DNA from 2 places in the Priestia sp. D3YE.R1 genome. Region 1 is predicted to be linked to the other one. Evidence: a T-box and tRNA genes for the amino acid it is inferred to sense, from the RefSeq annotation. Region 1 holds a T-box; the other holds one or more tRNA genes.
The links. A T-box is a leader RNA that pairs with one kind of tRNA and senses whether it is charged. The one in region 1 lies ahead of thrS (threonine--tRNA ligase), so its partner is inferred to be a tRNA-Thr.

Region 1 (15,336 bases):
TAAAATCATGTTCATCAATTGTTGGACTTAAACGAACTTCTTTTAAGTTTACAACTTTTTGGTTTTTACGAGCTTCTCTTTCTTTACGTTGTTGCTCATAGCGGAATTTACCGTAGTCCATAATACGACATACCGGCGGTTTCGCATTTGCAGCAACCATTACTAAGTCAAGATTTACTCGTGAAGCAATTTCTAATGCTTCATTTTTTGATTTAATTCCTAATTGTTCACCATTTTGATCAATTAGACGAACTTCGCGAGCTCGAATGCCCTCGTTTACCATCATGTCCTTGCTAATAAGTAGCCACCTCCAAGGTTTAATGAGCGAATACGCTTGCTTAGACCGATTATTAACTCACACAAAAAAGTGTGAGTACATACTGCACCCACACTTCTATCGTTTTAATTAAGATACGATGTACCTGCTAACTGCTCTATGCGTCACTCAGGTGAGAAGCGGGTGCTTCTTCTTCTGTATAAACAAGTATTCAATTACTTAAGCTATTATAGTATCAACAAAGACAAAAGTCAATGATTTCGTTCTTTTTTAACAACAAAAGTTATTGTATCAAAGGAAAAACATTTATGCAACAGTTTTTTATAAATGTTGTATAAAAAAGCAGAGAATTTCAATTCTCTGCTTTTTCTATTAACGAGATGCTTCTGCTTTTACATTTTGTAAAAAGGCTTGGAAATCCACCGTTTCTGAATTCTGCTCACCATATTTACGTACGTTTACTGCTTTATCCTCTACTTCTTTATCCCCTACAACAAGCATGTAAGGAATTTTTTGCATTTGAGCCTCACGGATTTTATAGCCAATTTTCTCATCGCGAGAATCAAGTTCCACGCGAATACCCGCAAGTTGAAGCTGTTCTTGCACTTCTTTTGCATACTCAAGGTGAACCGTAGGTGATACCGGAATCACTTGAACTTGTACAGGTGCTAACCACGTTGGGAAAGCTCCTTTGTATTCTTCGATTAAGAAAGCTACAAAACGTTCCATTGTTGACACCACGCCGCGGTGAATAACAACAGGTCGATGTTGTTTTCCGTCTTCCCCTACATACGTTAAGTCAAAGCGTTCAGGAAGTAAGAAATCCAATTGAACCGTAGATAGCGTCTCTTCTTTGCCAAGAGCTGTTTTAACTTGAACATCTAGCTTTGGACCGTAGAATGCCGCTTCGCCTTCAGCTTCATAATAATCAAGGTCAAGTTCATCCATTGCGTCTTTTAACATGCTTTGTGCTTTTTCCCACATTGCATCATCATCGAAGTATTTTTCTGTATCTTCAGGGTCACGGTAAGAGAGACGGAATGAATAATTTTCAAATCCAAAATCTTTATAAACCGCTTCAACTAAGCGAACCACACGAATAAATTCTTCTTTGATTTGATCCGGACGTACAAAGATATGTGCATCATTTAACGTCATGCCTCGAACGCGCTGAAGTCCTGATAATGCTCCTGACATTTCGTAGCGGTGCATCGTTCCAAGTTCAGCAATACGGATTGGAAGCTCACGATAGCTGTGAATACCTTGTTTGTAAACCATCATGTGATGAGGACAGTTCATTGGACGAAGAACCAGGTCTTCGTTATCCATTTCCATTGCAGGGAACATGTCATCTTGGTAGTGCTCCCAGTGACCAGACGTTTTGTAAAGTTCTACACTTCCAAGCACTGGCGTGTAAACGTGCTGATAACCAAGGCTTACTTCTTTATCTACGATATAACGCTCGATAATACGGCGAATCGTTGCACCTTTTGGAAGCCATAAAGGCAGACCTTGTCCTACTTTTTGAGAATTTGTAAATAAGTTTAACTCTTTGCCAAGTTTACGGTGGTCACGCTCTTTTGCTTCTTCAAGAAGACGAAGATGCTCGTCTAAATCTGCTTTTGTAAAAAATGCTGTACCGTAAATACGCTGCAGCATTTGATTGTCGCTGTCTCCGCGCCAATAAGCACCTGCTACGCTTAATAGTTTAAATTCTTTAATTTTGCCTGTTGACGGCACGTGCACGCCTCGGCAAAGATCAAAGAATTCGCCTTGTTGGTAAATCGTAACCGTTTCACCTGCTGGAATCGCATCAATCAATTCAAGTTTTAGTTCATCGCCAACTTCTTTAAAAAGTTGAATGGCTTCTTCACGAGAAACTTCTTTTCGTTCAATTTCAATATTTGCATTAACGATTTTTTTCATTTCTTTTTCAATTTTACCTAAATCTTCAGGAGTAATTGATTCTTCCATATCGATGTCATAGTAAAAACCATTTTCGATAACCGGTCCTACACCTAGCTGTACTTTTGTATCTTTGTATAAACGTTTGATTGCTTGAGCCATTAAATGCGCTGTACTATGACGCATAATTTCAAGCGCTTCAGGAGCATCTTGTGTAATGATTTCAAGACTGCCATCTTGTTCGATTGGCGTACGCAAATCCAGCAGCTCGCCGTTTACTTTACCTGCCAACGCTTTTTTCTTTAATCCCGGGCTAATAGAAGCCGCAATATCTTCTGTTGATGATCCTTTTGGATACTCTTTAACAGCTCCATCAGGAAATGTCATTTTGATTACTTCTGACACAACTTTCCACTCCTTTAACATAACTAATAAACTTTTTGTAAAAACAAAAAACTCGTCCCTTATAAAAAGGGACGAGTTGTGTATACACGCGGTACCACCCTTGTTTCCTCTTCGTATCTTGGATAACCCAAAGAACCCGAAGCGGCTCGAGGTTTTATAACGGAAATTCCGTCAGTAATTACTAGAGACGCTGCTCGTTTACTACTGAAGTTTAGAGGTGGTAAGAATATATTCCGTGTTAGGAGATTTTCAGCCTGGATCTCCCTCTCTATAAACCGTAAATATACACTCATGTCCTCATCATAACTTGTGACATATAGCTGTTTTTCAATATGCATTTATTATATTCATTTTCAAAATAGAAATCAACCTTTCACGTTATATTTTGCTTTTGATCAAACGGAAATTCATTTTTATCGTATAACATAACTTTTTCTTGAAAAATATTTTGAATGGTATAAACAAAATCATGATCATGCTGGTCGCTATACAGATGAATAGCAGCTGGAGATAAACTCAGCAAAGGCGCGATAATAGTTGAGTCTATGTATACTGATTCTTGTTCAGATAGAAAGGCCTCTGCTAGGGCTGTACATTCACGTTCCGGAACATATCTACTGCTTTGGTCGTACAATACAAACTTGTTTTTATTCAAGTGCATTACATACACATCGCCTGTAGATGACTGTCTTTCATTAGCTGCTTGACGCAGCTGATGAATAAGAATTTGATAGTCTTGTTCAAGCTTATATTCATCAATCGCCAGCTCAGCATAATAGCGCAGCCGCTCTTGATATTCTTTTAAACGGAATTGGAGAAAAGACTCAAAAGTGAATGTTACATTATGAATGAAGAAGTCTTGAAGAGCCTGGCGGATAAGTAATTCTCTTGGAAGAGAAAATGTTTTTTGCGGAATTTCGCCTCTCTCTCCTTCCATAATCCCCCCCATAATTTGAAGCAGCAAATCTTGCTCTTCCTCTTCTGAATAGAAAAATTGTTCTTTTAATATGTTTACCATCATCTTTTTCTCTTTCTTTTTTAAAATTACGTGCGTTAATACCGGTATCACCATGTCTTGTAAAATGGCCTCTCTATTGTATGTCTCATCAATGACTAAAAGCTGATTATTCACCAGCTTCAAGCACTGTGAACCATATGATAAAGCGCTTCGCTTCGCGCATAAAGACTCATATACAATGACTGCGTCTTCTACATATTTAAAGAATATTTTCATTCCTCATAGCCCCCCTTTGGACACGCTTTATTAATGTATATGGGGCAACATGCAAAAAAATGAGCAAGTCGTTACAAGAAATGTAAAACGACCTGCTCATCTATCTCTTCTATTATCTCCAGTTATTTCAACAGGAGTGGCTAGAGACTTAATTCGCTCCATGACACGAGCGGCTTTGAGTTCTTCCTTCTCGCCTCTTTGGGTATATGTCAAATGATGTTCAAGCTCTTTAAAATTTAAATTCGAGCTGAAAAATGTCGGCAAATTTTCAAGCATGCGGAATTGTAAAATGGTTCCGAGCACATCGTCTCGCATCCAGCTCGTTACGGATTCAGCTCCGAGATCATCAAGCATAAGAACCGGTACTTTTTTAACATACTCTATTTTCTCATTAAAGCTTTGATCTTGAAATGAACCTTTTAACTCACGCAAAAACTCTGGGACGTATAAAATTGTGGACTTCACTTTCTTTTCAGCTAACGAATTAGCAATCGCTCCAAGGATAAAAGTTTTACCAACCCCGAACTCTCCGTACAAGTATAGTGCCTTCATCTTTTTGCCTGGCTCATATTCACTAACAAACTCTTCTGCTAAAGTAACAGCTTCAAATCGTTCACGTTCAAGTGTAATCTTAGACATCGTTGCTTGCAAAATTTCTTTGGGAATGTACATACATTGAATAAGAGATTCTTGTTCTTTTCGCTCATCTTCTTGGACTTTTCTAGGGCAGCGTTCATACTGCACATCAATATTACGGCCTTTTACAACCAGCTGAGGGTGATATCCCTTCACCATATTGACACAGCTTTGCAGAGAAGGACATTTATCGCAGCATTTGCTTTGGTCGATAAATTCATGCATCTTCATCAAGCCCCGGTCAACCATTTGCTCATCTAACTCATAGCGATGCTCTTGGATGAATGCTCTCACATCTTGGTTTGACATAATATTCTTTTTTAATGCTTCTAATCGCGCTTTAAAATCTTTTTTATTAATCAACTGATTTAATGAGTCGTTAATAGGTTTCATTATTTCACCCCACTTCTATCATAACAATTTTTTATTCTTTATGCTTTGGGTCAAGCTTTTTTAACTTTTCTTCTAGTTTACGTTTTCGTTCTTCAAACTCTGCATCATATGCTGGCTCTGCTTTTTTCTCTACCTGCTCTTTATTTTTTAACCAGTTTGGCACCATTTCTTCACGCACAATTTTTCGTCCGGCCGTTTTTTTATTTTGCTTGGCTTCCGTCCAGTTTTGATATTCTTTCTGTTCATTTTTAGCTAAATTCATCGCTTCTTGAACAGTTTGTACCTTTTTCCGCGCCCAGTGTCCAGCGATTTTCTCTACATAGCTCTTAGATAGTTTCATATCGGATCTTAGCATAACATAGTAAATCAGAACATTTACTACCCCTGGTGAAAGCTTTTGATTAAACATCACTTCTTCAATCATTTGCAAATCTGCTTTTGATGGCTCTGCTCCCCCTGAAAACTCGATCAATAGCTGTCGAGGAGAGGTGACTTCAAGCTGTTGAATGAGCTGCTCTTCTTTTGTCTGAGGCTGCTTTTCCTGCATGGTACGAAGCATAGGAGGCTGAATTTGTTCGCTTAGATTTGGAAGTGCTTCTCCATTTTCAAATTGGTAAAAGGACTGTGCTGCTTTTCTAAGCAATTCAATATCAACTTGATCATTCTCATTTAGCGAATCGAGCACTACATTTTTCATTTGAAGAGGATCGATGCCGTATAAAAAAGCTAACTTTTCAATCGCTTGTTTTACTTTAGATGTAATGGACCTTTTCGAAATCATTGAATCTGTTAGGCCTGCTAAAAATAAATCAAAATCAAAGGAATCCGGGCTCATCTCAATAGAAGCACGGTTTGAAGAATCTATAAAGTCCGTTTGAGCATCAGGAGAAAATACATCCTTGCTTTCAGACTGAAAACTTGGAGCCAGCTCCGTTGCTTTAACTGATTTAAATACATCGTTAAATGAATGCGTCACATCTTTGAACGATTGATCATCCACGAGTGAATCCGAAAAATAATTTTTTACTTTTTGAAAGATGGATTTTCCTAGTCGGTTATATAAATATACATTTAACACGCCATCGTTAAAGAACTGATGGGGCGTAAGAGGAGGAATGAGCTCATAAATGAACACACGAACATCATCTTCTTCCTTAATATATGTTTTTAACAAACCGATGCCTTCTAATTTTAACCGTTCATGGTAAATAGCTTTCAAATTAATTTGCATCATTGACATTAGGTGATGATGCGTAGACTCTTTTCCCCATAAACGATCTTGTTCCAGCTCGCTCCATAGCGTCATATACAAACCAAAACACGTCGTACCCACCAACGGCTGATAGAGCATTGTTAAAATCTTTCGGTCGTATTCCTGCAGTATGCCGCTCGAACGAACAACATAACGATCGACCGGTATCATTTCTTTCCAATGTTGTTCTTTCATGTCGTTCCCTACCTACTTTTAAAGTAATAGAAATGACAAAAAAAGAGCCTAAAGAATACTTCAATAGCTCTTTTACAGTCGTTCCTTCTTAATTAAATCTTTTAATTCATCAATAAATACATTGATGTCTTTAAATTGTCGGTATACCGAAGCAAATCGAACATAAGAGACTTCATCGATAGCAGCTAATCGCTCCATCACCATTTCTCCTACCACATCTGACTGCACCTCTGATGTACCCTGACTGCGCAGCTCTGTTTCAATATCGTGTACGGTATCTTCCAGTTGCTTTAAGCTTACTTGGCGTTTTTCACACGCCTTAATTAACCCTCGAAGGATTTTGTCTTTGCTGAACTCTTCTCTCGCTCCATCTTTTTTTACAACAATTAACGGAAGTTCTTCTACTTTCTCAAAAGTTGTAAAACGATAGTGACACTCTTCGCATTCACGTCTTCTACGAATAGAGCGGCCTTCTTCTACAGGGCGCGAGTCCAGCACTCTCGTTCCATTGTAATGACAGGATGGGCACTTCATATTCTCAGCTCCAATAATAAACCTTGTTTTTCTTTTTATTTTCTCTCATATAAGTTAATTTCCATCTATGTTAGCCGGCTATTCGCCATTTATTATGATTGTCATCATCATTTCCTTTATCAAACACGATGCTATATTAAAGGATTTGCTTTATTCCATCTTATAGAAAACAAGGCTTGAATACAAGTAAAGGAAAAGGAATTTCCCCATTTTATTCCCTGAAATTCAAAAATAATAAGGAACTTACGAAGAAAGAGGAATAAGTTTTTGATCAAAGCTCTTATAAAGCGTACGTACAAGTTCTTTACTAAAACCAAAATCAACTGGCACCACTTTTGACTCTGTTGTAGCAGAAAAATCGATAGCGGTTTCAAGAGGACGTACGCTAATAATGGTAATCACAACAAAAGCTTTTCTTCCTTTTACAACGTTTAAGCTAATTTCTCCTCGCTCTTCATATGCAGCAATTATCTCTATCCCTTGCATGTGCTTCAACATTTCATGAACTTGCTTAAATGCATTCCCAGCCGTTGTTTTGTAATAGTGCGTTTTTAGAGTCGGATCTGAATGGCGATCGCTTGTTTCTACATGATTAGAAAATAAAGATTTAACTGCTTGTACTACCCCCATGTTGTTATCCCCTTTGTTTTTGCGTATTAAAAATTTATATACTAAAAAGAGGTGTGTAATACACCTCTTAACTTACGTAATCAATCGACACTATTAAAGTGCATTCGCTTTAGTTTGTTTTACCTGAACAGGACCCATTCCACGTGGTAATTCAATTGTTTCACGTGTCTGTGCACTTAGAGCATCTGCAATATAATCTGCTGCGATTGTAGGATCTAAATGACCACAAGTATAAACATCGATACTTGCATAACCATGCTCTGGGAAGCTGTGAATCGTTAAATGTGATTCTGAAATAATAACAACGCCACTTACACCTTGAGGTGCAAATTTATGGAACGCTACTTCGCGAACTTCCGCACCAGATTTTAAAGCTGCATCAACAAACGTTTTTTCAATATAATCAATATCATTTAACTTATCGAAATCGCATCCCCATAATTCTGAGATGACATGACGACCCATTGTTTCCATAATGATATTTCCCCCTTTAACAATTTTTAATCGTTAAACATGAAGTTCTTTCGCCATATAGCATGTTAACTACCACGGGGGAAAGTTAGTCCAAAGAGGTCCTAACCCTTTAAGTAGCCACATCACCGAAAGGTACACAAGAAGTTCACGAAACATAGTATACTTTGTTTACATTTATTTTGCAATACGTGTTTTGATTTTATTAAAGATTGTTCCCGCAGATAGACCTATACAAATTACCCCTGTATTCTCGTGAGACAGTGTGTAAAAGCTGCTAAACGACTATTAATTTTTTATTAAAATTGAGAAAAAGAAACACCCCTTTGCATGCTTATCTTATTGCTTTTCCCTATTCTTTTGAATAAAAACAAAAAAAAACAGGGCGATAGCTCCCTGTTTTTTTAAAAAGCAATCTATAGCTTTCTTAGCTTACTCTTATTTTTGATCCATTACGCATTTCTGCAGCAATATATCTTACCAAATCGACTACGCGCTGAGAGTAGCCCCACTCGTTATCGTACCAAGCTAACACTTTAATTTTATGATCCTCCATTACGATCGTGGATAGTCCATCTACAATAGCTGAATGAGGATTTGTATTAAAGTCAATTGATACGAGTGGTTCCATTGTTAAATTTAAAATATTCTTTAATGGTCCTTCAGCAGCTTTAATAAACGCTAAATTAACATCTTCCATCGTCACAGGTTTCCTTACATCCACAACTAAATCGACAAGCGATACGTTCGGCGTAGGAACGCGCAGCGCCATTCCATGAAGCTTTCCTTTTAAGTGAGGAAGAACTAATGAAAGCGCCTTGGCTGCTCCAGTTGTTGTAGGAATAATTGATTGAGCACACGCACGGGCTCTTCGCAAATCTTTATGCGGGTTATCAATATTCTTTTGATCATTTGTATATGCGTGAACGGTCGTCATTAAACCGTTTTCAATTGTGAACGCTTCGTCTAACACCTTGACAACTGGAGCTAGACAATTTGTCGTACAAGAAGCATTAGAGATAATGTTATGCTGATTCACATCAAACTCTCGTTCGTTTACGCCCATCACAATGGTAATATCTTCTTGTTTACCCGGTGCCGTTAAGACAACTTTTTTCGCACCTGCTTCAATATGTAACTGCGCTTTTTCTCTTGAATTAAATTTCCCCGTTGCTTCAACAACTAGATCAATCCCAAGCTCTTTCCAAGGCAAATTCAGCGGATCACGTGAATTTAATAGCTGGATTCTTTTACCGTTAACAATTAGCGCATCATCATCACATTTAACATCTCCATTAAATGGTCCGTGTATAGAGTCATACTTGATTAAATGTGCTAATGTTTCGGCTGGATAAGATGCATTTATTGCAATAATATCTAAATTCTCCTCTATAATCGCTGTGCGAAACACCATTCTTCCTATTCTCCCAAAACCATTAATGGCAATACGTGCTTTCATGGCTATACCCCTCTCTATATGTGTTATACTATTTAACTTTTTATATTGAATAGTATAACATAAATATTTAAAAAGTGAATAATATTAATTTTTTTTAATAAATTATTTTAATTAAGTTTTACTATATGTATATAGCGAGAACAGATATTTAACACATTCTTTTTTAGCAGCCCTTAAATATTCGCAATAAAAAATCCGAACGAGCTTGATTCTCCCTCAAGAATCAAGCTCGTTCAGATTTTCCTTCAGCTAACATACTTTTGTCCCAGCCTCTTTAATCTAGCCACAGGGCTAATATACTTAAAAGCTGTTGTTTTGTTTCCTCTACAGGTCCGTTGTTATTGATCACCGCATCGGCTAAGGCTACTTTTTGAATTAAAGGCAGCTGTGCGTGGATACGTGCATAGGCATCCTCCGTCGAAAGATCATTACGAGACTTTAACCTTTCTAGCTGCACAGGCTCATCGACATATACAACCACTACTTTATCAACTAAGTGTGTTAAATCACTTTCAAACAGCAGCGGAATATCTAATACCACAGCATCGTATCCTTCCTCGATATACCTTTCCTTTTGAGAAAGCATTTCTTTTCTTACCGCAGGATGTACAATTGCATTCAACTTTTTACGTTCTTCCTCTTGATAAAACACAATTTCCCCTAAAGCCGCTCGATTGATCTCCGCATTTTCGTGAAGAATGGCACGGCCGAACGTCTCTACAATTTGGTTGTATGCTTCTTTTCCTGGTTCGACGACTTCTTTTGCAATGTGGTCAGCATCGATTACCGGAATATTAATATCTCTCAGCATTCCAGTTACCGTGCTTTTTCCACTAGCAATTCCGCCCGTTAATCCAATTACAATTGACATTGGCCTCTCCTTTATCGCTTTATTTAAAATCTAAAAATACCTAAAATAATAAGCAGAACTCCCGGTAAAAAGGAAAACATTTTCATCCATGATAAACGTGAAAAAACTTTGCCAAACTGTATGCCAGCACTTAAAAAAAGTGAACTCATAAGAGCTACAGCAATTGCTAAAGCATACGGCGAATAACCTAATAAAGCTGCTCCAAATCCTGCTCCAAATGCATCAAGAGATAATGCAATTCCAAGTATAAATGCTTCAATCCCAGTGATGGAACCTGAATTATCTAAATCTGCTGCCGTCGGTTTTTTCAATACGTTAATGACTAAGCCAATCGACTTAATTTCAATCTTCACTAATGTTTTTTCTTCTTTCACCCGCGATGAATCTGCCGGACAAAAAAACTGGTATAAAATCCACATTCCAAGTAGAACAAGAATACCTCCGCCTACTTTATTTAGTACATCCACTGAAAATAGATGCGTAAGTACCTTTCCTAAAAACATAGAAAACATTAAAGAAAATGCTGAGCAACATGAAATAATAAAAATGGATTTCAGCGGGATTTTCACCTTTCGAAGTCCGTATGTCAGGCCAACGCTAAAGCTGTCAAGACTTACGGCAAAAGCAAGAATAAGTAAAGAAAATGTTATCATGATGAGAGGACTCCTTTCCTTTCTGTCTATACGTAGTATATGAAAGGAGCCCATCCATTGTTATTTTTTAGCCGGCTGACAATTTGGGCAGATGTGTGTTCCTCTGCCGCCTACAACAAATTTTTCAATTGGGGTACCGCACATTTTACAGGATTCGCCTTTTCTTCCGTACACGTACAGCTGCTGCTGAAACATGCCTATTTGCCCCTGTGTGTTTACATACGTGCGAATTGTGCTGCCCCCTTGTTTCACCGCTTCTTGAAGAGTCGCTACAATTTCTTCGTACAATTTTTCATACTCTTCGTCTGTTAATTGGCTGGCTACTCGTTCAGGGTGAATCCCTGCGCGAAATAGTGCTTCATCTACATAAATATTCCCGAGCCCAACCACAACATTTTGATCGAGTAAAACCGGCTTGATTTTTCGAGAGGTTTTGCCGATTCGCATTTTTAATTGACTTGGATTAAATGTTTCGTCAAACGGTTCAGGTCCAAGGCCAATAAGAGGAGGAAACAGGTCTTCCTCTCCCTTTTTAAATAAGTGCATGGTACCAAACTTCCTTACATCCCGGTATCGCAATTCTGTTCCATCGGTGAAGTGAAAAAAGACGTGTACATGCTTATCTGGTTCTTCTGCATTTTCATGGAGAGCATATTTTCCTTCCATACGCAGATGAGAAACCATCGTATAATCATCGAGTACAATTTTCAAAAACTTACCTCTGCGTTCAACATCTTGAATGGTTTGCCCAACAAGCGCGTCACAAAACTGCTCAACTTGCTCAGGACGTTTGATAATATTAGGCCATTTAACGGTTACACGCTCAATGGTCTTACCACTGGCTAATTCAATCAACGTACGTCTGACGGTTTCAACTTCTGGTAATTCTGGCACGTTTGTCACATCCTTTTTCCACTACTTTGCTTCGTACCAAGTCTTTCCGTAAGAATAATCTACTTTCAACGGAACTTCTAGCTCTAAAGCATGCTCCATTACTTCTGGTACGATTTTCTCTAAAATTTTAATTTCTTCTTCTGGAGCTTCAAAAATCAGCTCATCGTGTACTTGAAGCAGTAGCTTAGCCTGAAGATTTTCATCTTTTAAGCGCTTAGCCATTTCAATCATTGCTTTTTTAATAATATCAGCTGCTGTCCCTTGAATAGGCGTATTCATAGCTGTACGCTCAGCGAAGCTGCGGAGATTAAAGTTTCGGCTCGTGATTTCAGGCAAGTAACGTCGGCGGTGCAAGAGCGTTGTTACATATCCCTTTTCTTTTGCATCGCGCACAATCGTATCCATATACTCCTGTACACCCGGGAAGCTTTTTAAATAGCGTTCAATAAAAGTAGCCGCTGCTTTTCTTGTAATTCCTAAACTTTGCGATAAACCGTAATCACTGATGCCGTAGACGATTCCAAAATTAACTGCTTTAGCCTGACGGCGCATATTGGACGTTACTTCTTCTCTTTCGACATGGAACACATCCATCGCTGTTTTAGTATGAATATCTAAGTCATGCTTAAACGCATCAATTAGCTTTTCATCATCTGCAATATGAGCCAGTACGCGCAGCTCAATTTGTGAATAATCTGCCGCAAATATTAACCAATCAGGCTGTGAAGGCACGAATGCACCTCTTATTTTTTTACCTTCTTCAAGACGAATCGGGATGTTTTGCAAGTTAGGATCTACTGAGCTTAATCTTCCCGTTTGAGTTAACGTTTGATTAAAGCGGGTATGAACTTTCCCATCGCTTTCATGAATAACCTTTTTTAATCCTTCAATATACGTAGACTGTAATTTTCCTAGCTGACGGTATTGTAAAATCTCTGGGATAATATCATGGGCGCTAGCTAATTGCTCTAATACATCAGCTGATGTGGAATAGCCTGTTTTTGTTTTCTTTATGACTGGAAGCTGCATTTTTTCAAAAAGAACAACTCCTAGCTGCTTTGGTGAATTAATATTGAATTCTTGCCCCGCGTATTCGTAGATTTTCGCTTCAATTTTTTCAAGCTGTTCTCGAAGATCTTCGCCCATTTCATCCAAACGCGCCCGGTCAATTTTCACCCCTTGATATTCCATATCAGCAAGGACAATGGCAAGAGGCATTTCAAGCTTTTCAAACAGCTCAAACTGTTCATTCTCAACCAATTCTTTTTCTAACACTTCTTTTAAATACGCTACGGCGGCTGCTTTTCTTATAACATGCTCAGCTAGCTGATCGTCTTCTGCAATGCTTCGCTTAGCTCCCTTTCCATACACAGCTTCATCTGATTGTACTTGATGATATCCTTTTAATTTTGCAATTGTCGCTAGATCATCATTTGCCTCAGCAGGATTCAAGATGTAAGAAGCAATCATGACATCATGTTCAATTCCTTTAATTTCATGCCCCGCCCATTTTAAGGATACAATTGTACGTTTTCCATTAAACACCGTCTTTTTTACACGTTCGTCTTCTAACCATGCTTTAAATTTAGGAGATGAAAGAGCTGTGTCTTTATCAATAAAATAGTGGCCATTTTTGTTGCTGATTCCAAAACCGAGCAGCTGATTGTGATGATAGTTTTCTTCATACCCTTCTACGATCAGAGCTGCTTCGCTTGTTAACATATCATCGTGAATTTCTTCCGCTATCTCAAACGTCAGTTCTTCAAAATCTGCTTCCTCTTCTGCTGTTTCACCGAATTTAGCAAGCAGAGAATTAAACCCAAGCTCTTTAAATAAAGAGATGACCTTTGAAGATTCAAACCCGTCATATTTTGCATCTTCTACAGATACTTTAAGAGGCGCTTCGCAATAAATAGTTGCAAGCTTTTTACTCATGATGGCTGATTCACGATTATCTTCTAGCTTTTCTTTTAATTTTTTACCGCTGACTTGATCGATAGATTGCAATACGTTTTCAACCGTTTCAAACTCTTTTAATAGCTTTAAGGCTGTTTTTTCCCCGACTCCGGGCACGCCTGGGATATTATCCGAGCTGTCTCCCATAAGGCCTTTCATATCAATGATTTGTGCAGCCGTAATACCATACTTTTCATCAATGGCTGCCGGCGTATATGAATCGACATCTGTGATCCCTTTTCTCGTAATATCTACGGTTACATGCTCTGACACAAGCTGAAGTAAATCTTTATCCCCAGAAATGACTTTTACGGCCATTCCTTTTTGTTCAGCTTGTTTTGAAAGTGTACCGATAATATCATCTGCTTCATAATCAGGCAGTTCATAGCGCTTAATCCCATATGCATCTAACAACTCACGAATAAAGGGAAACTGCTCTGAAAGTTCAGGAGGCGTCTTTTGTCTGCCACCTTTATATTCTGTAAATGTTTTGTGACGAAACGTTGTTTTCCCTGCATCAAAAGCCACGAGTAAATGCGTCGGCTTCTCTTCTTCTAAAATACGTGTCAGCATTGTAGTAAAGCCGTATATGGCATTTGTATGTATTCCTTTATCATTGTTTAAAAGCGGCAAAGCAAAAAATGCACGGTAGGCAATACTATTCCCGTCAATTAATACTAGTTTTTGTGTCATTCATGTTCCTCCATTTCGCTCTCTTCTTATCTTACCTTTATTTTAGCAAACAATAAGCTTTAAGGACAAAAAGTACTCTTGAATTCAACGTTTTATTTTCATGCGGCCATAAGATTTGTACATCATAAAATAAAAACACCGCCTAGTTATTTTAGGCGGTGTAGCATGTGAATGGATAGAAATTGTCAGAAAGAATCGGCGAAAATAGCACGGTTAAAGCTATTTTCGCCTTACATATTGGCTCCTTGGATGAAGGGGTTTCCATGAAAAATTGTATCAATTAATTATTAAGCTACATTAAATAAATTGTAAAAGGAACGTAAACATTTTACATCTGCGGCAAATACTTGTGCAGCTTCACCGAAAAAGTTGTCCCTTTATTGACTTCACTTTTCACTTCAATTTCCCCTTTATGAGCTTCAACAAGATGCTTAACAATTGCTAATCCAAGACCTGTTCCTCCGGAATTACGGCTTCTTGCTTTATCTACTCTGTAAAAACGCTCAAAAATACGTGAAATTTCATCAGAATCAATACCGATACCTGTATCTTGAACATGAACCGTAATCGTTTCTTCTTCCTCTTCAAGCGAAACGTGAACGGTTCCTCCAGACATTGTATACATGAGCGCATTGCCAATTAAGTTAACGAACACTTGCATAAGGCGCTGACTGTCACCATCAATCCACGCTTCTTCAGGAAGCGTATCTAACGTTAGCGTGATTTCTTTTTCATTCGCTCGGTTTGATAGCACTGTTATGACCTCATAGAGAAGGGTATTCAAATCTACCGAATGAATGCTTAGTTTAAAACCTTGCTGTTCAACTTTAGATAAATCCAAAAGATCTTGAATCAAGCTCTCCATGCGCTGACTTTCC
Region 2 (15,336 bases), 840 kb from region 1:
ATTTTCTTCTAGAAAATTGCGTTAAGTTCATACTCTCATCCTCTCTTTCGTATTTGCTCTATTTTACCATATAGAAGCTTTTGAAGAGCTTTTTACGAAATGGCTTTCTATAACTTGTATACATAAGAACAAGTAGTCAACATACATTAAACCATATAAACAGTTTGAAGGAGTGTTTTCAATGAGTGAAAAAGCAGTACTTTGCAGCGTCTCACGAGTAGTCAAATCACAGCACATTTTTCCAAATGACCTGAACAATCACCACACCCTTTTTGGCGGAAAAATTGTCGCTGATATGGACATGACGGCTTCTCTTTCAGCAGCTAAACATTCCAGAAAGTCGTGTGTTACAGCTTCCATTGATCACGTTGACTTTATCGAGCCCGTCACCGAAGAAGATTTTATTTCATATGAAGCATTCGTTGTTGTCACAGGAAAAAGCTCCATGATTATTTTTGTTAAAGTCATTGCCGAAAATTTGTTAACGGGCATTAAACGTATTGCTGCAACTTCTTTTCTCACCTTTGTTGCACTAGAAAATGGAAAGCCCGCCCCCGTTCCTCAAGTTATTGCTCAAACCGAAGAAGAAAAAAGCCTTCAAAAAGTAGCTCTTGAACGAAAAGAGTCCAAAAAAACGCAGGTTGAGCACAGCAAAGCGATTGCGAGCATCTTATCTAAGTCTTTGCGCAGCAGTAATTAAGCTCTTCATCTAAAAAGCAGCTGTCTGCTTTTTAGATGAAGTTTTTTAGATTTCACATTGTTATTTAATATAATATGCGATATATTGGTTTTATGAAAAATAACATTCAACCCCTCAAACGACTTTCCCTACGGGAGGAAGTCTATCAAACACTTAAACAAAATATTGTTATGCTTGAATTTCAGCCGGAACAAAAGCTTCAGGATAAAGAACTGGCTGAGCAATTTGGAGTTAGCCGCACTCCTGTTCGAGAAGCATTAAAAAGGCTCGAAGATGAAGGCCTTGTCCAAACGACACCTGGCTCTTCTACAAAAGTGGCTCCATTAAACCTTGAGGAGGCAAAACAATCTTTTATTGTCGTCGCAGCTCTTCATGCACTTGCTGCTAAGCTGGCCTGTACTTCGCTACAAGAAGAAGATATGGGCGAACTAATCAAATACAACCAATCTCTAGAACATGCAATCAAAACAAGAAATGTACTTGAAGCGATCGAAGCGGATGAAGCATTTCATTCCGTTTTTTTAAACCGAGCGAATAATGTAGAGCTAGAACGTGTTGTAAAACAGACAAGCGCCAAAATTCAACGTCTGGAAATCGCTCGCTTTTCTTCTCTTGGTAGTCTTGCTTCCGTTAATCAGCACAAAGAAATCATAAACGCTTGCCGTCAAAAAGATGCCGCCCTAACATCACAGCTTGTCGAAACAAACTGGCTCACATTAGGTGAAGCGTTGACAAATGAGGAGGAATCAACGTGAAGCCTCTTTTATTAGGCATCGCTGCATCATTCTTTTTTGCTTTTACATTCGTTTTAAATCGAGCGATGGATTTATCTGGAGGCAGCTGGGCGTGGAGCGCATCTCTGCGCTATTTTTTTATGGTACCTCTTTTGCTTGTGCTTGTTTATTTTTGGGGTGGTATCAAACCTGTGGTGGCAGAAATAAAAGCCCAGCCGCAAAAATGGCTGCTGTGGAGCACGGTTGGATTTGGTTTATTCTACGCTCCTCTTTGTTTTGCTTCAGCCTACGGTCCCGGCTGGCTTATTGCAGGAACTTGGCAAATCACAATTTTATCGGGATCTCTCCTAGCCCCTTTGTTTTACAAGGAAGGAAAGAAGCGAGGAGGCATTCCTTTCAAGCAGCTAGGTTTTTCGTTTATTATTTTAATAGGCGTTGTGCTCATGCAGCTTGAGCATGCGACTGAACTGTCGGCCTCTACTGCCTTGCTTTGTACCATTCCCATTTTAATTGCCTCTTTTGCGTACCCGCTTGGCAACCGTAAAATGATGGAGGTATCGTCACTTAATACGTTTCAGCGCGTGCTTGGAATGACGCTTTCAAGCCTGCCGTTTTGGATTATTCTTTCTGTCTATGCCTACGTCACCGATGGACTGCCAAAAACAACTCAGATGTATCAAAGCAGTTTAGTTGCTTTACTTTCAGGAGTATGTGCAACGGTTTTATTTTTTGCAGCAACTGACCTTGTTAAAAAAGATTCTCACAAGTTAGGTGCAGTTGAAGCTACACAATCGATGGAAGTTTTATTTGCCCTGCTAGGAGAGGTCTTCCTTCTATCAAGTCCTTTGCCATCGTTTCTTTCTTGGGTTGGAATGGGAGTTATCGTAGCAGGCATGGTGCTTCACAGCTACCAAACGAGTCATAAAAAAGCTATACCGCAAAAAGAATTGACCTACTAATCAATAACAAAAAAGAGCGTCTCAGTCGGCGCTCTTTTTGTTTATACAACAGATCTTCTTTCTAAATTGAAGACATTCACCTGCTCAGCATCAAAGCGGCTTAGCAATGAATCTACTCCGTACTCAAGTGCAAAAGCACGTTCATTTTCTGAGATCGGAACGGCCTGCAGGAACGTTACTTTTTTATCAGATAGTTCAATCGTTGAAAAATTATCCCATAAAAACGGCGGAATCAGCAAAATGTGCTGCATATGAAAGCTGTCATCAAGGACTGCAATAACGTCTTTATAAATAGCTCCTGGGAAGATGGAGACATGAGATTTCATCATATGGAAAATACAGTTTGCTAAAATAGCAGAATAAATACCGAATTCTTCATGACAAGCTCCAACGATTTCAATTCGAAGCGGGATCCCTCCAACTGTATAGCCTGTCGGACATTGATGTCCACCGAGCGTTGCATATGCGGTTACGTCTTGACGCGGATGATTTTCACACGCCACAACATGAATACCATGCTTTTTTCGTTCATCTGAATAATCTTCAATTCGGTCCTTTTGACCAAATACATCTATTGCTTTATGTATAATTAATTCTTCATCTTTTGTAAAATTACTCATAAAAAACCTCCTTGCTTGCGACCTTAAAAAGTCCCCTACTGTACAGCATATACTACAGCACTCGCTTACGATATAGTTTTTAGAAAATGTGATAGAAATGTTATCGTTTCGTAACATACTATGAAATTGTCTCAAGAAGCAAACAAGAAACCTTAACCAATTTTTTCTTTTCTCATAAAAAATAGAGCCTGCACCATGGCAGCCTCTATTTTTATGACATTATTATGAAATAATTTGTAATTCTTTTGGGTACTTCGTTAACGTTTCGTATCCATCCTTTGTAATGATTACATCATCTTCAATACGCACGCCTCCGAGTCCTTGAATATATATACCCGGTTCAATCGTATACACCATGCCTTCTTGAAGCACATCATTATTGTTGCGGCTCATTGAAGGAAACTCATGCACGCTGATACCAAGACCATGACCAAGACGATGCAAGAAATATTCTCCATATCCTGCTTCTGTAATAATATCGCGTGCTACCATGTCCAAGTCGCCAATGCGAGTGCCGGGCTTGGAAGCTTCAAGAGCTGCCTGCTCGGCGCGCTGTACCGTTTCATAGATTTCTTTTTGCTTATCATTAATCGACTTGTAAGCGACTGTACGCGTGATATCTGAACAGTATCCGTCTAGCACTACGCCTAAATCGAATAGAACCATATCTCCTGGCTTTAACGTGCGAAGACCTGGGTTCCCGTGCGCTTCTCCCGTTTTTTTACCAAATAAAACCATCGTTGAAAACGACATCTCACGAATTCCTTTTCGCTTTAGCTCGTATTCAATTTTAGCCAGAACATCCATTTCCGTAACGCCTTCTTTTAAGGCAGCTACGCCTACTTCCACGCCAAAATCAGCTAATGCAGCTGCCTTTTGCAGAATCTCAACTTCACGCTCATCTTTAATTAAACGCAGCTGATTTAATTTCTCTTCTGCTCCGACTAGCTCAGCATTTGGATATAAATTAAGCAGTTCTTCAGCTCTCGCATACAGCAGCTGTTCTTTCTCTACAGCAACCTTTTTTACATCTATCACGTTTCGTTTATGTAAAGCTTCTTTAATAAGTTCCCAAGGATTTTGATGATCTTCATATCCGATCACATCAAATTTCCAGCCGGCTTCTTTTGCTTGACCCACTTCCATTGATGGACAAACAAGCATCGGCTCCGCTTTATTAAATAAAAACAAACCAAGCAGACGCTCATGCGGATCCGTGTGAAATCCTGTTAAATAAAATACGTTTTCAGTTGACGAAATAAAGGCCGTTTCTACATTCTTTTCCTTCAGCCATGATACGACTTTTTGCAAACGTGCTTCCATTAAAAAAACCCCTTTCATTGTGCAATATTACTATTATAACATAGTTATTTAGCAATATTGTACAATGAATAGAGGTTAAGACAAAGCCGCGTGAAGAGTAGTAAGCTGCTCTTTAATCGCTTTTCGCTGAATACTTACTTTCATCAGCCAGCCATTTTCTCCGTATCTATAAATAAATTCGTACGTACCTTTAGGAAAATATTCTTTTACCAGCATGTCTCGGTTTTCAACAAATCCCGGATCGCCAATAAAATAGTTACCTTCTTCAAGCGGGAGCTCATGAACTTTTTTTTCTAGCTGCTTCTCTTCGTCTTCGTCATCATCTATCACAATGTGCAGACCACTTTCATCACGCACAACGTCAAATTCACCGTTTTGTTCAAGCTCAAGCACCGGCACCACTTGTCCATTTACCGTTAGCAGCTGCTTAGTTCCTTCAAGGACCTGGGACCAATGATCATCGTATAAAGTAGAAGAATAAAAAATATAGCCCTGAGATTTATATAATAAAAGCAACTGTTCAAAATGATTTTTCACTTGTTCTTTATCAAACAGAATAACAAAATGCTTTCGATAGAAAAAACTTGTAAAAGGCAGAATAGACGATTGATTAAGCTCTTTAATTATTTCAGCACTATCCTTACCTGAAATAATAGCTCCGGTCAATTCCCCCGCGCCATAAGGTTTCCAATGACTTAACGCCACTTCTGGAATCAGCACAAGGTTCGAAGATGACACATATATACTCATTCGCTTCACTCCTTTTTCCTACACTTAGACCTATATTTGATTCTCAACAAACAGAGACTTTTCTCATATTCCACTCTTAAAAGACAGAACTTTTTCCCTAACTATGATAGATTATAACAAATATCCTCGAAAAAAATAACCTTTATTTCCTCTTTCTTCTATTTATACCCTTCTCTTATTTTAGCTGTCTTCGCCGATTTACTCGTGAACGTACTTGCTAATCTAATTCCTTAGTGTTAATTTTATTATGTCGTTTTATAATTTTTTGCATAATTGGTTTCAAACAAAAAAGTATTAATATTTTTGAATGCGATGGTGAGACATTTGGAAGAACGTACAGAACGTAAACAACATAAAAGAAAAAAGCAAAGAAAAAAGAAACGCTTTAGAAAGCTACTTCTTTTCTTTCTCATTCTTGTAATCGCCGCTGGTGCATATGTGTATTATCAATACCAACAAGGGTTAGCAGAAGCAGACGGAGCTTTTGGGAAAGATGGACAGTTTGATTTTAATGGTGCAAGTGCCAATTTAGATAGCATGAATGTACTGCTTCTTGGAATTGACTCTCGAGGTGAAGAACATTCGCGTGCCGATACAATTATGATTGCTCATTATGACAAAGACAGCAATCAGCCTAAAATTGTTTCTTTGATGCGTGATTCATATGTGGATATTCCTGGACATGGCAAAAACAAATTAAATTCAGCCTATGCATTTGGCGGGCCCGAATTAATGCGTAAGACAATTAAAGAAAATTTCGGCGTAGATGTAAACTATTATGCCGTTGTTGATTTTAAAGGTTTTTCCAAAGTTGCCGATACGATTGCCCCTGAGGGGATTACGGTTACCGTGCCACACGAAATGTCATCAGGAATTGGCATGACCCTAAAACCTGGAAAACAAACTCTTCACGGAGATAAATTACTAGGATACGTGCGATTCCGCCATGATAGCCAAAGTGATTTCGGGCGCGTGAAGCGTCAACAAGAAGTGATTGGTAAATTAATGGATGAAGCTCTTCAAGTAAAGACACTGGCGAAAGCTCCTAAGCTATGGGGCGTCATTGATCCATATGTGGATACAAATATTCCTCCAAAAACATTTATTGTGATAGGAAAAGATTTTTTAGTTGGAAATCAGCCAAATTTAAAATCTCTTCGTTTACCGGTTGAAGGTTCCTATTCAAATGAACGAATATCCGGTATTGGTGCTGTTTTAAGCATCGACCTGGAAGAAAACAAACAAGCGTTACAGTCATTTTTAAATTAGGAAAAGGTGTCCATTAGAGGACACCTTTTTTTATACTATTCAAAAAAACTTCTGTTTTTCCTCCCTATCCTTCAAAAAATTTTCAGCTTCGACAAAAAATGGAGATGAAATGGAGCTATTTTCTAGAAAACAGCTGTTTCTTTGAAGTTCTATTTTTTCTTCTGTATGCGTATATGAAAGGAGAAGGACTTCTTTTTTTATATTTTTTAACCAAGGAGATGAAATGATGAAATTATATGGTTTTCAATCTGAAGAAGAGCGTTCCTTTCTTCATTCTACCTATAAAGTAAACCCATTACTTTCTCATACCGGAGATGTCAAAATCAGCTTTTTATCTTTTCAAGAAAATGATTATACACCTCGTCAAGAAGCTACGATTCCACAGCTTCTTTTAGTCGTTCACGGGGAAGGCTGGGTAGCTGGCGATAACGGACTGAAAATTTATATCAAACAAGGTGAATCAGCATTTTGGAGAGCCGGGGAATCTTTTGAAGTCGGGAGTCTAACGGCTATGACAGGATTACTAATTGAAGGATTGGATATTGCTCCTCAAAAGCTGCTTACTTCTTTCTCACGAACAAATGTAAATTAAAAAGCCGCTGTGACGCGGCTTTTTTTATTGTCTTAATAATTGAGCGTAGCTTTCTGCACTATCTTGAATGACTTTTTCGCTCAGTCCACCGCCTGCTCCTTGAAATAAAAACGGAGTTTGGAAATTCATGCCTGTTAAATTTGCCGTAGCTTGAAACGGAAGAAGCAGATTATTCATTGGATAACGGTTGTAGCCGCCTTCTTGATAAGCTTCTGCAGGTCCTCCTGTCGAAGTAGCTACGATAAACTCTTTTCCATGAAGTTTAGTACCTTCGCTGCCATAAGCCCATCCGTACGTTAAGACAACATCTTGCCACTCTTTTAAGAGTGCTGGTGAGCTGTACCAGTAAAACGGAAATTGAAACACAATGCGATCGAATTGAACAACTAACTCCTGCTCTTTTTCTACATCAATTTTGAAATCGGGATAGTTTGCGTATAAATCATGAACGTGTACATTCTCTTCTTTCTTTAACCGCTCTGCCCACGCTTTATTAATGCGAGAAGATGCTAAATTTGGATGCGCTAAAATAACCAGTGTTTTCATTTTGATACTCTCCTTCTGATGTCTGTGCTTGCTTTATTCTTTTCTATTTTTTACGTTTGCCTCTAACAGCTTGTTCAGGCGTTTTTTTTCCTTTTCATTCAGGAAATCCTAGCTAGTTTACACTTATAAATTACCAGTATTAGCATTTCTCTTCAACAAAATTGATTTCCCTTTGATTTTCTTATGTACCCAAAACGGCAGATAAAGAACAAGAAAGCTAAGAATTATGATTCCTTCAATCCATACTAAATACCAAGGGTGAGGTCCAAGAACATCCAACAAGGAAGCGTGCTCTGGCTTTCTCATCATGTATAAATAATTCGCACCGAGTAAACGATTCATGGCATAGATAAAACCTCCGTACAGATTAACAAATACTACGCTTACCCATAAAGAACGAAACGTCGGCTCATATCTGCAGGCAGCAATTAGTATACAGCAAGCAAGCACCACACCGCCATGCGATAAATAGAACTGCACATAGCGAAACTGGGCATACGCATAGCCGCCAAGGTCTGGGGTAATCATCGCTTGAACAGAGCTGCTGATTCCTGCGAAGTACACAAAATAAAAAAGAAACCTGCTTTTGGTTATCAGCACAACAGCAGCCAGCAGCACGACTATATCACTGAGCTGAAGAGGCAAGGAAGTTTCAACCGACCACTGATGACATCCGATTTCCCAAGCCTGGTAGGCCGTTTCTGAAGCAATTAGAACAAATGAAAGCAAAACGAACGCAAACCTCTTTTTTCGCAGCTGCTTTCGCCACAAAAAAATAAATGCTCCTATGATCACAATAATGGCTAAAGTTACAAGATGTTCAACTGAAAAAAGCTGAAAAGAATGTTGTACAGGGTGACACGTAAAAAATGAATTCATAACGGCATCTCCTCTCCATCAGAAAACAAATTTGGTACCTTTAGCTTGTTCATAAGACCTCATTTTCATTAACGCTTCTCTCACATTAAAAAGAGATTGAAACATAACGAAATCACGCCCAAAAAAAGATCCGAACGATAAATCGTTCGGATCTTTTTTTGTTCATTTTTATTTTTTAATTAATCCTTTTTTCACTAAGAATTGATGAGCGACTTCTTCAGCCGTTTTTCCTTTTGCGTTTACTTGATAGTTCATTTCACGCATTTCGTCGTCACTGATTTTACCGCCCAGTTGATTTAAGATTTTTTTCAGTTCAGGGTGCTCTTTTAGCGTATCTTCACGAAGCACAGGCGCTCCTTGATACGGAGGGAAGAACTGCTGGTCGTCTTTTAAGACTTTTAAACCAAACTGTTTGATTTCAGGATCCGTTGCGTAAGCATCAAGCATGTTAATATCGCCTTTTTCTACAGCGCGATAGCGAAGCTTCGGCTCCATCGTTTTAATATTCGGGAAGGTAAGGCCATATTCTTTTTGAAGGCCTACGTAGCCGTCTTCACGATCTTTAAACTCAAGCGTAAATCCTGCTTTTACTTTATCTGTTGCATTTGCCAAATCTGAAATGGTCGTTAGATTATTTTCTTTGGCAAATTCTTTTGTCACGGTCAATGTGTACGTATTATTAAACTTCATTGGATCTAAATAGACAAGGCCGAATTTCTTTTGAAATCCTTCTTTTGCCTGCTTGTACACCTGTGTTTCATCTTTGCTGTCCGGCTGTTCCTTTAGATGCGTCACAATGGCTGTACCCGTATATTCAGGGTACAAATCAATTTCCTTGTTACGCAGAGCCTCAAATACAAATACCGTTTTCCCAAGCGACGAACGAAGATTTACTTTCATATCGGTTTGATCTTCAATTAATTCTTTGTACATATTAATTAAAATATCTTGTTCTGCGCCAATTTTCCCTCCGATAACAAGGTCTGGTTTTGTTGCGCTCATCGCTGCAAACGGAGAAACAAGAATAAGTATTAATACGATAATCATAATGAAAGAGCGTTTTTTGGACCCTTTTTTTGCTGAGTGTTCAATCGTTCGCAGAATTCCATCAAAAATAAGCGCTAATAATGCTGCTGGAATAGCTCCTAATAAAATCAAACTATTATCGCTTCGGTCAATACCAAGCAAAATTAAGCTTCCGAGTCCGCCCGCTCCGATAAGAGCCACGATTGTCGCTGTACCAATAATGAGTACCATCGCTGTGCGAATTCCGGCCATAATGACAGGAAGTGCTAGAGGAAGTTCTACTTTGATTAATCGTCTCCACGAGTTCATCCCCATGGCTTTGGATGCTTCAATTAAAGATGGGTCCACTTCTTTAATTCCGGTATATGTATTTCGTACAATAGGAAGAAGCGAATATAAAAACAGTGCAATAACCGCGGGAAAGGTTCCAATTCCGACAAGAGGAATCAGTAATCCTAATAAAGCGAGTGAAGGAATGGTTTGCAGTACGGCTGTTACGCCAATGATCGGTTCAGCTATGCGGTCATGCCTCGTTAAGTACAGTCCGAGCGGCACTGAAATTAATACGGCAATAACAAGAGCCAGTACTGAAATTTGAATGTGTTCAAGAAGAGCTTGAAACAGTGCATCTCCTCGTTGATCTAATAATGTGCTTAGTGCATTCATTACAGCGTTCCTCCTTCTTTCGTTTTATCAGAAAGAAACGCTAATAGAGTTTTGCGCGTTACAACGCCAATACGTTTGCTCCCTTTTTTCACGGCTATTGCTTCATGGTCGTAAAGGGCGTCCATTGCCTGCTGAACAGTGGCGGTTGAAGCTAGCTCTTCAGTAGGTTCTACGTCTGGCTGTTCACTTTCTTTGACAAACATATCTAATGTCTCAAATAAAGTATTTCCTTGATTTCCAATAAATGTTTTTACAAATTCATTTTTAGGCTTTTAAATGAATTCCTCTGGGGTTCCAACTTGAACAATTTCCCCATCTTTCATCAAGCAGATACGATCTCCAAGCGTCATCGCTTCGCTCATATCATGCGTAACAAACACAAATGTTTTGTTGATTTTTTCTTTTAAGCTAATAACATCTTGCTGAAGCTGTTCGCGGCTTAACGGATCGAGGGCGCTAAAGGGTTCGTCCATTAAAATAACGGGGGGATCAGCTGCGAGGGCACGTGCTACACCTACACGTTGCTGCTGGCCACCTGAGAGCTCAGACGGCTTTCGGTTTCGATACTGCTTTGGGTCTAGTCCTACCAAGGTAAGCAGTTCATCAATGCGCGTTTTGATTTTGTTTTTCTTCCAATGCTTCATCTCCGGTACAATGGCTATATTTTCAGCAATGGTCATATGAGGAAAAAGAGCAATCTGCTGTAGGACATAACCAATGTTCCAGCGTAGCTCATGTATGTTGTGGTCCGATACGAGCTTATCTTTTATGTATAGTTCTCCTTCGGTAATATCATGAAGACGGTTAATCATTTTTAAGGTGGTGGTTTTCCCACATCCACTCGGACCAATTAAAACGAAAAACTCTCCTTCTTTAATTTCTAGATTAATATTTTTCACGGCGGTCGTACCGTCTGGATATTGCTTTGACACATTCTTAAACGTAATCAAATTATCGTTCACACTCCCTGTTGAAATTTAATCCCTAGTTTCGTGTACCCAATACTTAGAGGCAATAAACATTCTTTTAAGAATATTTCTAAATATGATTCATAAGACATAGTCGAAAAGATACACATGTTTTTTCACGGCCTCCTAATAAGGCTATCAAACTGTTAAAGTGTTCACAAGGCGGGGAAGAATAATTCGGAGAATACTTTTAAAGCCAACATAAATAAAAAAACCTTCTTTCAACAAGAAAGAAGGTTTTTTTATTATGCTAGCGACAGGGATCGAACCTGCGACCTCTTGCTTACCATGCAAGTGCTCTACCTACTGAGCTACACCAGCGTCTTGAAAAATTATATCACGTTTAAATTAATTTAGGAAGCGCTTTTTTCAATTTTTTTATTGGTATATTCTCTAATTTGCGTCTTCTGAAATTCGCACTTTCTACAAAGTTCCATATTTTATGTTAGAACTCCTCACATAAATTGTGTGAATTTTCTTTTTTTATATTACCCTTAGTAAAAGAGCTTACAAAAGAAGGGAAGAAAATAGATGGAACAACAACCAACCATGACCAAATCAAAAACGGCAACTCCCTACCCAAGAGACTGCACGTTCAGCCTGGAAGATTGGACGACGCTCGCTAAGTATTGGTACCCTGTCGCACGCTGCAGTGATGTAACAGAGAAACCAACGTCCGTAAAACTGCTAGATGTAAATCTAGTTCTATACCGTACCACACACAAAGTAGTAGCGGCTCGTGATTTATGCGTTCACCGAGGCACCCCGCTTAGCATGGGCTGGGTGGAAGATGATGAAATTGTCTGTCCTTACCACGGCTTCCGCTACGCAACGGACGGCGCATGCACGTCGATTCCAGCTCACCCTGACGCCAACATTTCTCCCCGCCTGTGTATGGCCGTCTATCCAGTTATTGAACGATTTGGATTAGTGTGGACTTCCCTGACAGGAGAAGAAGATAACCTGCCTTACTTCGATGCGTGGGAGGATCCTGATTTTCAGCAAATTGTTTGTCCGAGCTTTGATATCATGGGTTCAGCCGGTCGTCAAATGGAAGGCTTTTTAGACGTAGCTCATTTTGCTTGGGTTCACACGGACACATTTGGTGATCGAAACAACGCCTTCGTGCCTAAATATAAAGTAAGCGATACAGACTATGGGCTTCATGTAGAATATACGAGCACCGTGAGCAATTATTCCAAAGAACAGCAGCATTTAAATCCACCTGATTTTAAATGGCTTCGCGTCTTTGATGTTTATCCGCCGTTTACAGCTACGCTAAAAGTATACTTCCCAGAAGGCGCAGAGCTGTGGATTATGAATGCAGTCTCTCCTATTTCAGCCCGCGAAACACGTTTATTTGCGCCAATCGCTCGAAACTTTGACAAAGATTCTCCCGTTGAAGGTGTGTATGACTTTAACCTTCGCGTCTTTGACGAAGACCGTGAAATGGTTGAAAATCAAAAACCTGAAGACTTGCCTTTAGATCTGCAGATGGAAGCGCATATTATGGCTGATCAAACGTCTATCGGCTACCGGAAATTATTAAAGAAAATGGGCTTAAGCTTTAGATATACAAGCTAAAAAAATCCCCGCTGTCTCAGCGGAGATTTTTTTTATTTAGCAAACTGCTCGCGTCCTGCTTTTTCCTTTATCACTTCATCTTCACTTGCAGGCGTTGCTCGTTTCATAAACAATGAAAGAATTAAGGCAACCACCACTAGTACTACTGAGACGGCAAAGGCATCGTTAATCCCCTGTACCATTGCCTGCATCCCAATCTGTTCTTTCATTTGAGCTGCCCCGGCTGCGGTTGCATTAGCTGCTCCTGCTCCGCTCATTGCATCTTGAGCGAGCTCTTTTGCATGAGTAGCTGTACGGTTTGACATCACCGTTACTAAAAGAGCCGAACCAATAGCTCCCGATACTTGTTGAAGCGTATTGTTCATGGCAGTACCATGCGGATTAAAGCGCTGCGGCAGCTGATTTAATCCGTTTGTCATAACCGGCATCATCACCATAGACATTCCGAACATACGAAGCGTATAAAGCGTAATGAGCGTTGTATACGTCGTATCAAGCTCTAAGTTACTGAAGAAATACGTCGTAACGGCTGTAATAGTTAGACCCGTTACAGCCAGTGCACGCGCTCCGAATTTATCAAATAATTTTCCGGTAATCGGTGACATCACACCCATTAGCAGCGCACCTGGAAGCATTAGTAATCCGGAATGAAGCGGAGAAATGCCTCGTACCGTTTGAACATAAATTGGCATTAGCAGCATGGCTGAAAATAATGCCATTGTGATCACCATCGAAATCGTTGATGATAAAGCAAACATTGGATATTTAAAAATGCGGAATTCAAGCATCGGTGTTTTAAGCTTGAACTGACGCGTAATAAATAAAATCAGAGCCACAGCTCCTACGATAATGGTGCCGTATACTTCCACAGAATCCCAGCCTTTATCCCCTGCTGAGCTAAATCCGTATAGAAGTCCGCCAAATCCAATTGTAGATAACAAAAGAGATAAAAAATCCAAATTGATTTCCACTTTTTCTTTTTTGTCTTTTAATAGGAAGAAAGCGCCTATTAATACAATGGCTGCGATTGGCGTAACAAGGTGGAACAGCATTCTCCACTCATAGTGTTCAATTAGCCATCCTGATAATGTAGGACCAATTGCCGGAGCAAAAATCATAACTAAACCGAAAATCCCCATCGCAGCTCCGCGTTTTTCTAATGGAAAACTTGTGAGCAATACGTTCATTAAAAGCGGCATCATAATAGCTGCGCCTGACGCTTGAATAATACGAGCGGTTAACAACACAGAAAATACGGGCGAAGAACCGGCAAGTATTGTTCCTGCTGTAAATAAAGTCATCGCCGTTAAAAATAAGCCTCTGATAGAATAGCGCTGAATTAAAAAAGCGGTAGTTGGAATCATAATACCATTCACTAACATATAACCAGTAGAAAGCCACTGGACAGTTGACGTTGTCACATCTAAGTCTTTCATAATAGACGGCAGCGCCACATTTAGTAACGTTTCATTCAACAATGAGATAAAAGCGCCAATTAACAAAATAGCAATTATGCCATAAGGCGGCTTTTCCATTTGATTTATTGATTGACTCATTATTATACCCCCTTATACTTTAGGTTCATTTTTTTAGACACATGTTCTACATAGAGTATATTATACTGTGAGTTCAATTTATGCAAGCGAAAAATCTTGCGTTCACGTCCTTTATTTTCTCAACTTTTTTAGCCCTATAATCCTCTTATATCAATATATATGCCGTGATATCGTTATTTTTCCGAAAAGAACATTTGTGTAAACGCTTTAAATCATGTATTATAAAGTTGGACCATGAGTCTAATTTTATATTTAGGTGATAATAATGAATAACCGAAAACAGCAAGTTGTAAAAAATGCACACCATCTCTTCGTTGAAAAAGGATTTCAAGCTACATCCATTCAAGACATCATTGATTATAGCGGCATTTCAAAAGGAACATTCTACAACTATTTTTCTTCAAAAAATGAATTATTAATCGCTGTTTTTACCTGGCTTCATACAACAATTGAACAAGAGCGCAATCAGCTGCTGGTTGGTAAAAGCATGACCGATGTAGATGTATTTGTTAAACAAATCGATGCGCAGATGAAAAACCATCACAAACATAAATTTTTTACGTTACTTGAAGAAGTATTTGTTTCCAATGATCCTGATTTAAAAGCATACATTAAAAAAACCCAGTTCATCGAAGTAAACTGGATTTATAAACGGTTTATTGATTTATTTGGGCAAGAAAAGAAACCTTATCTGCTAGATTGTGCAATTATGTTTCTTGGCATGCTTCACCGCAACTTTCACTATCATTTTATGGTCAACGGTACAAATACTGATCCCCATGAGATTATAACTTACAGCGTTAAGCGTCTGCTTCCTCTTGTAGACGAAGTAGCAAGTTCAGGAGACATTTTGCTCGATCCGCAAACGATCAAAGAATGGCTTCCATCTTGCCCCAATACTAAAAATCAAATAGAACAGGACATTTCTACAGCACTTATCGATTTAAAAAAACAAGTTCACAAACAGTTCACGGATGAATTCGAACGTCAAAAATGCACAGAGCTTATTAGTTTTATTGAAGAAGAGCTGTTTAAACAATCACCCCCCCGTAAGTTTGTTGTTGATAGTGCTCTACATTCATTAAAACAGCTGCCTGTTAACAACAGTAAAACGAACTTAGAGGAACTGCAGACGATGATTGATCAGTATGTGAGTGAACTTCA

Region 2: it encodes a tRNA-Thr, which carries the amino acid that the T-box ahead of thrS (threonine--tRNA ligase) is inferred to sense. The anticodon was not compared.

What each region holds. Positions count from the first base shown of each region.
Region 1 is NZ_JBLTHW010000001.1:139,184-154,519, reverse strand. It holds gene infC (translation initiation factor IF-3) at 1-286, opposite strand, end outside; ribosomal protein L20 leader region at 356-478, opposite strand; gene thrS (threonine--tRNA ligase) at 650-2,608, opposite strand; T-box leader at 2,652-2,900, opposite strand; gene ytxC (sporulation protein YtxC) at 2,961-3,821, opposite strand; gene dnaI (primosomal protein DnaI) at 3,918-4,850, opposite strand; gene ACOZIR_RS00765 (replication initiation and membrane attachment family protein) at 4,882-6,297, opposite strand; gene nrdR (transcriptional regulator NrdR) at 6,370-6,831, opposite strand; gene ACOZIR_RS00755 (hypothetical protein) at 7,075-7,461, opposite strand; gene speD (adenosylmethionine decarboxylase) at 7,555-7,935, opposite strand; gene ACOZIR_RS00745 (glyceraldehyde-3-phosphate dehydrogenase) at 8,360-9,391, opposite strand; gene coaE (dephospho-CoA kinase) at 9,666-10,262, opposite strand; gene ytaF (sporulation membrane protein YtaF) at 10,286-10,915, opposite strand; gene mutM (DNA-formamidopyrimidine glycosylase) at 10,976-11,809, opposite strand; gene polA (DNA polymerase I) at 11,831-14,458, opposite strand; gene pnpS (two-component system histidine kinase PnpS) at 14,787-15,336, opposite strand, start outside.
Region 2 is NZ_JBLTHW010000001.1:976,728-992,063, reverse strand. It holds gene ACOZIR_RS04980 (D-cysteine desulfhydrase) at 1-31, opposite strand, end outside; gene ACOZIR_RS04975 (acyl-CoA thioesterase) at 182-700, shown strand; gene ACOZIR_RS04970 (GntR family transcriptional regulator) at 775-1,455, shown strand; gene ACOZIR_RS04965 (multidrug resistance efflux transporter family protein) at 1,452-2,393, shown strand; gene ACOZIR_RS04960 (suppressor of fused domain protein) at 2,435-3,013, opposite strand; gene ACOZIR_RS04955 (M24 family metallopeptidase) at 3,236-4,336, opposite strand; gene ACOZIR_RS04950 (hypothetical protein) at 4,412-5,086, opposite strand; gene ACOZIR_RS04945 (LCP family protein) at 5,399-6,355, shown strand; gene ACOZIR_RS04940 (cupin) at 6,579-6,947, shown strand; gene ACOZIR_RS04935 (NAD(P)H-dependent oxidoreductase) at 6,972-7,493, opposite strand; gene ACOZIR_RS04930 (TIGR02206 family membrane protein) at 7,617-8,372, opposite strand; gene ACOZIR_RS04925 (ABC transporter permease/substrate-binding protein) at 8,541-10,064, opposite strand; partial or broken gene ACOZIR_RS04920 (ABC transporter ATP-binding protein) at 10,064-11,014, opposite strand; tRNA gene ACOZIR_RS04915 (tRNA-Thr) at 11,281-11,353, opposite strand; gene ACOZIR_RS04910 (aromatic ring-hydroxylating oxygenase subunit alpha) at 11,564-12,616, shown strand; gene ACOZIR_RS04905 (DHA2 family efflux MFS transporter permease subunit) at 12,649-14,172, opposite strand; gene ACOZIR_RS04900 (TetR/AcrR family transcriptional regulator) at 14,438-15,336, shown strand, end outside.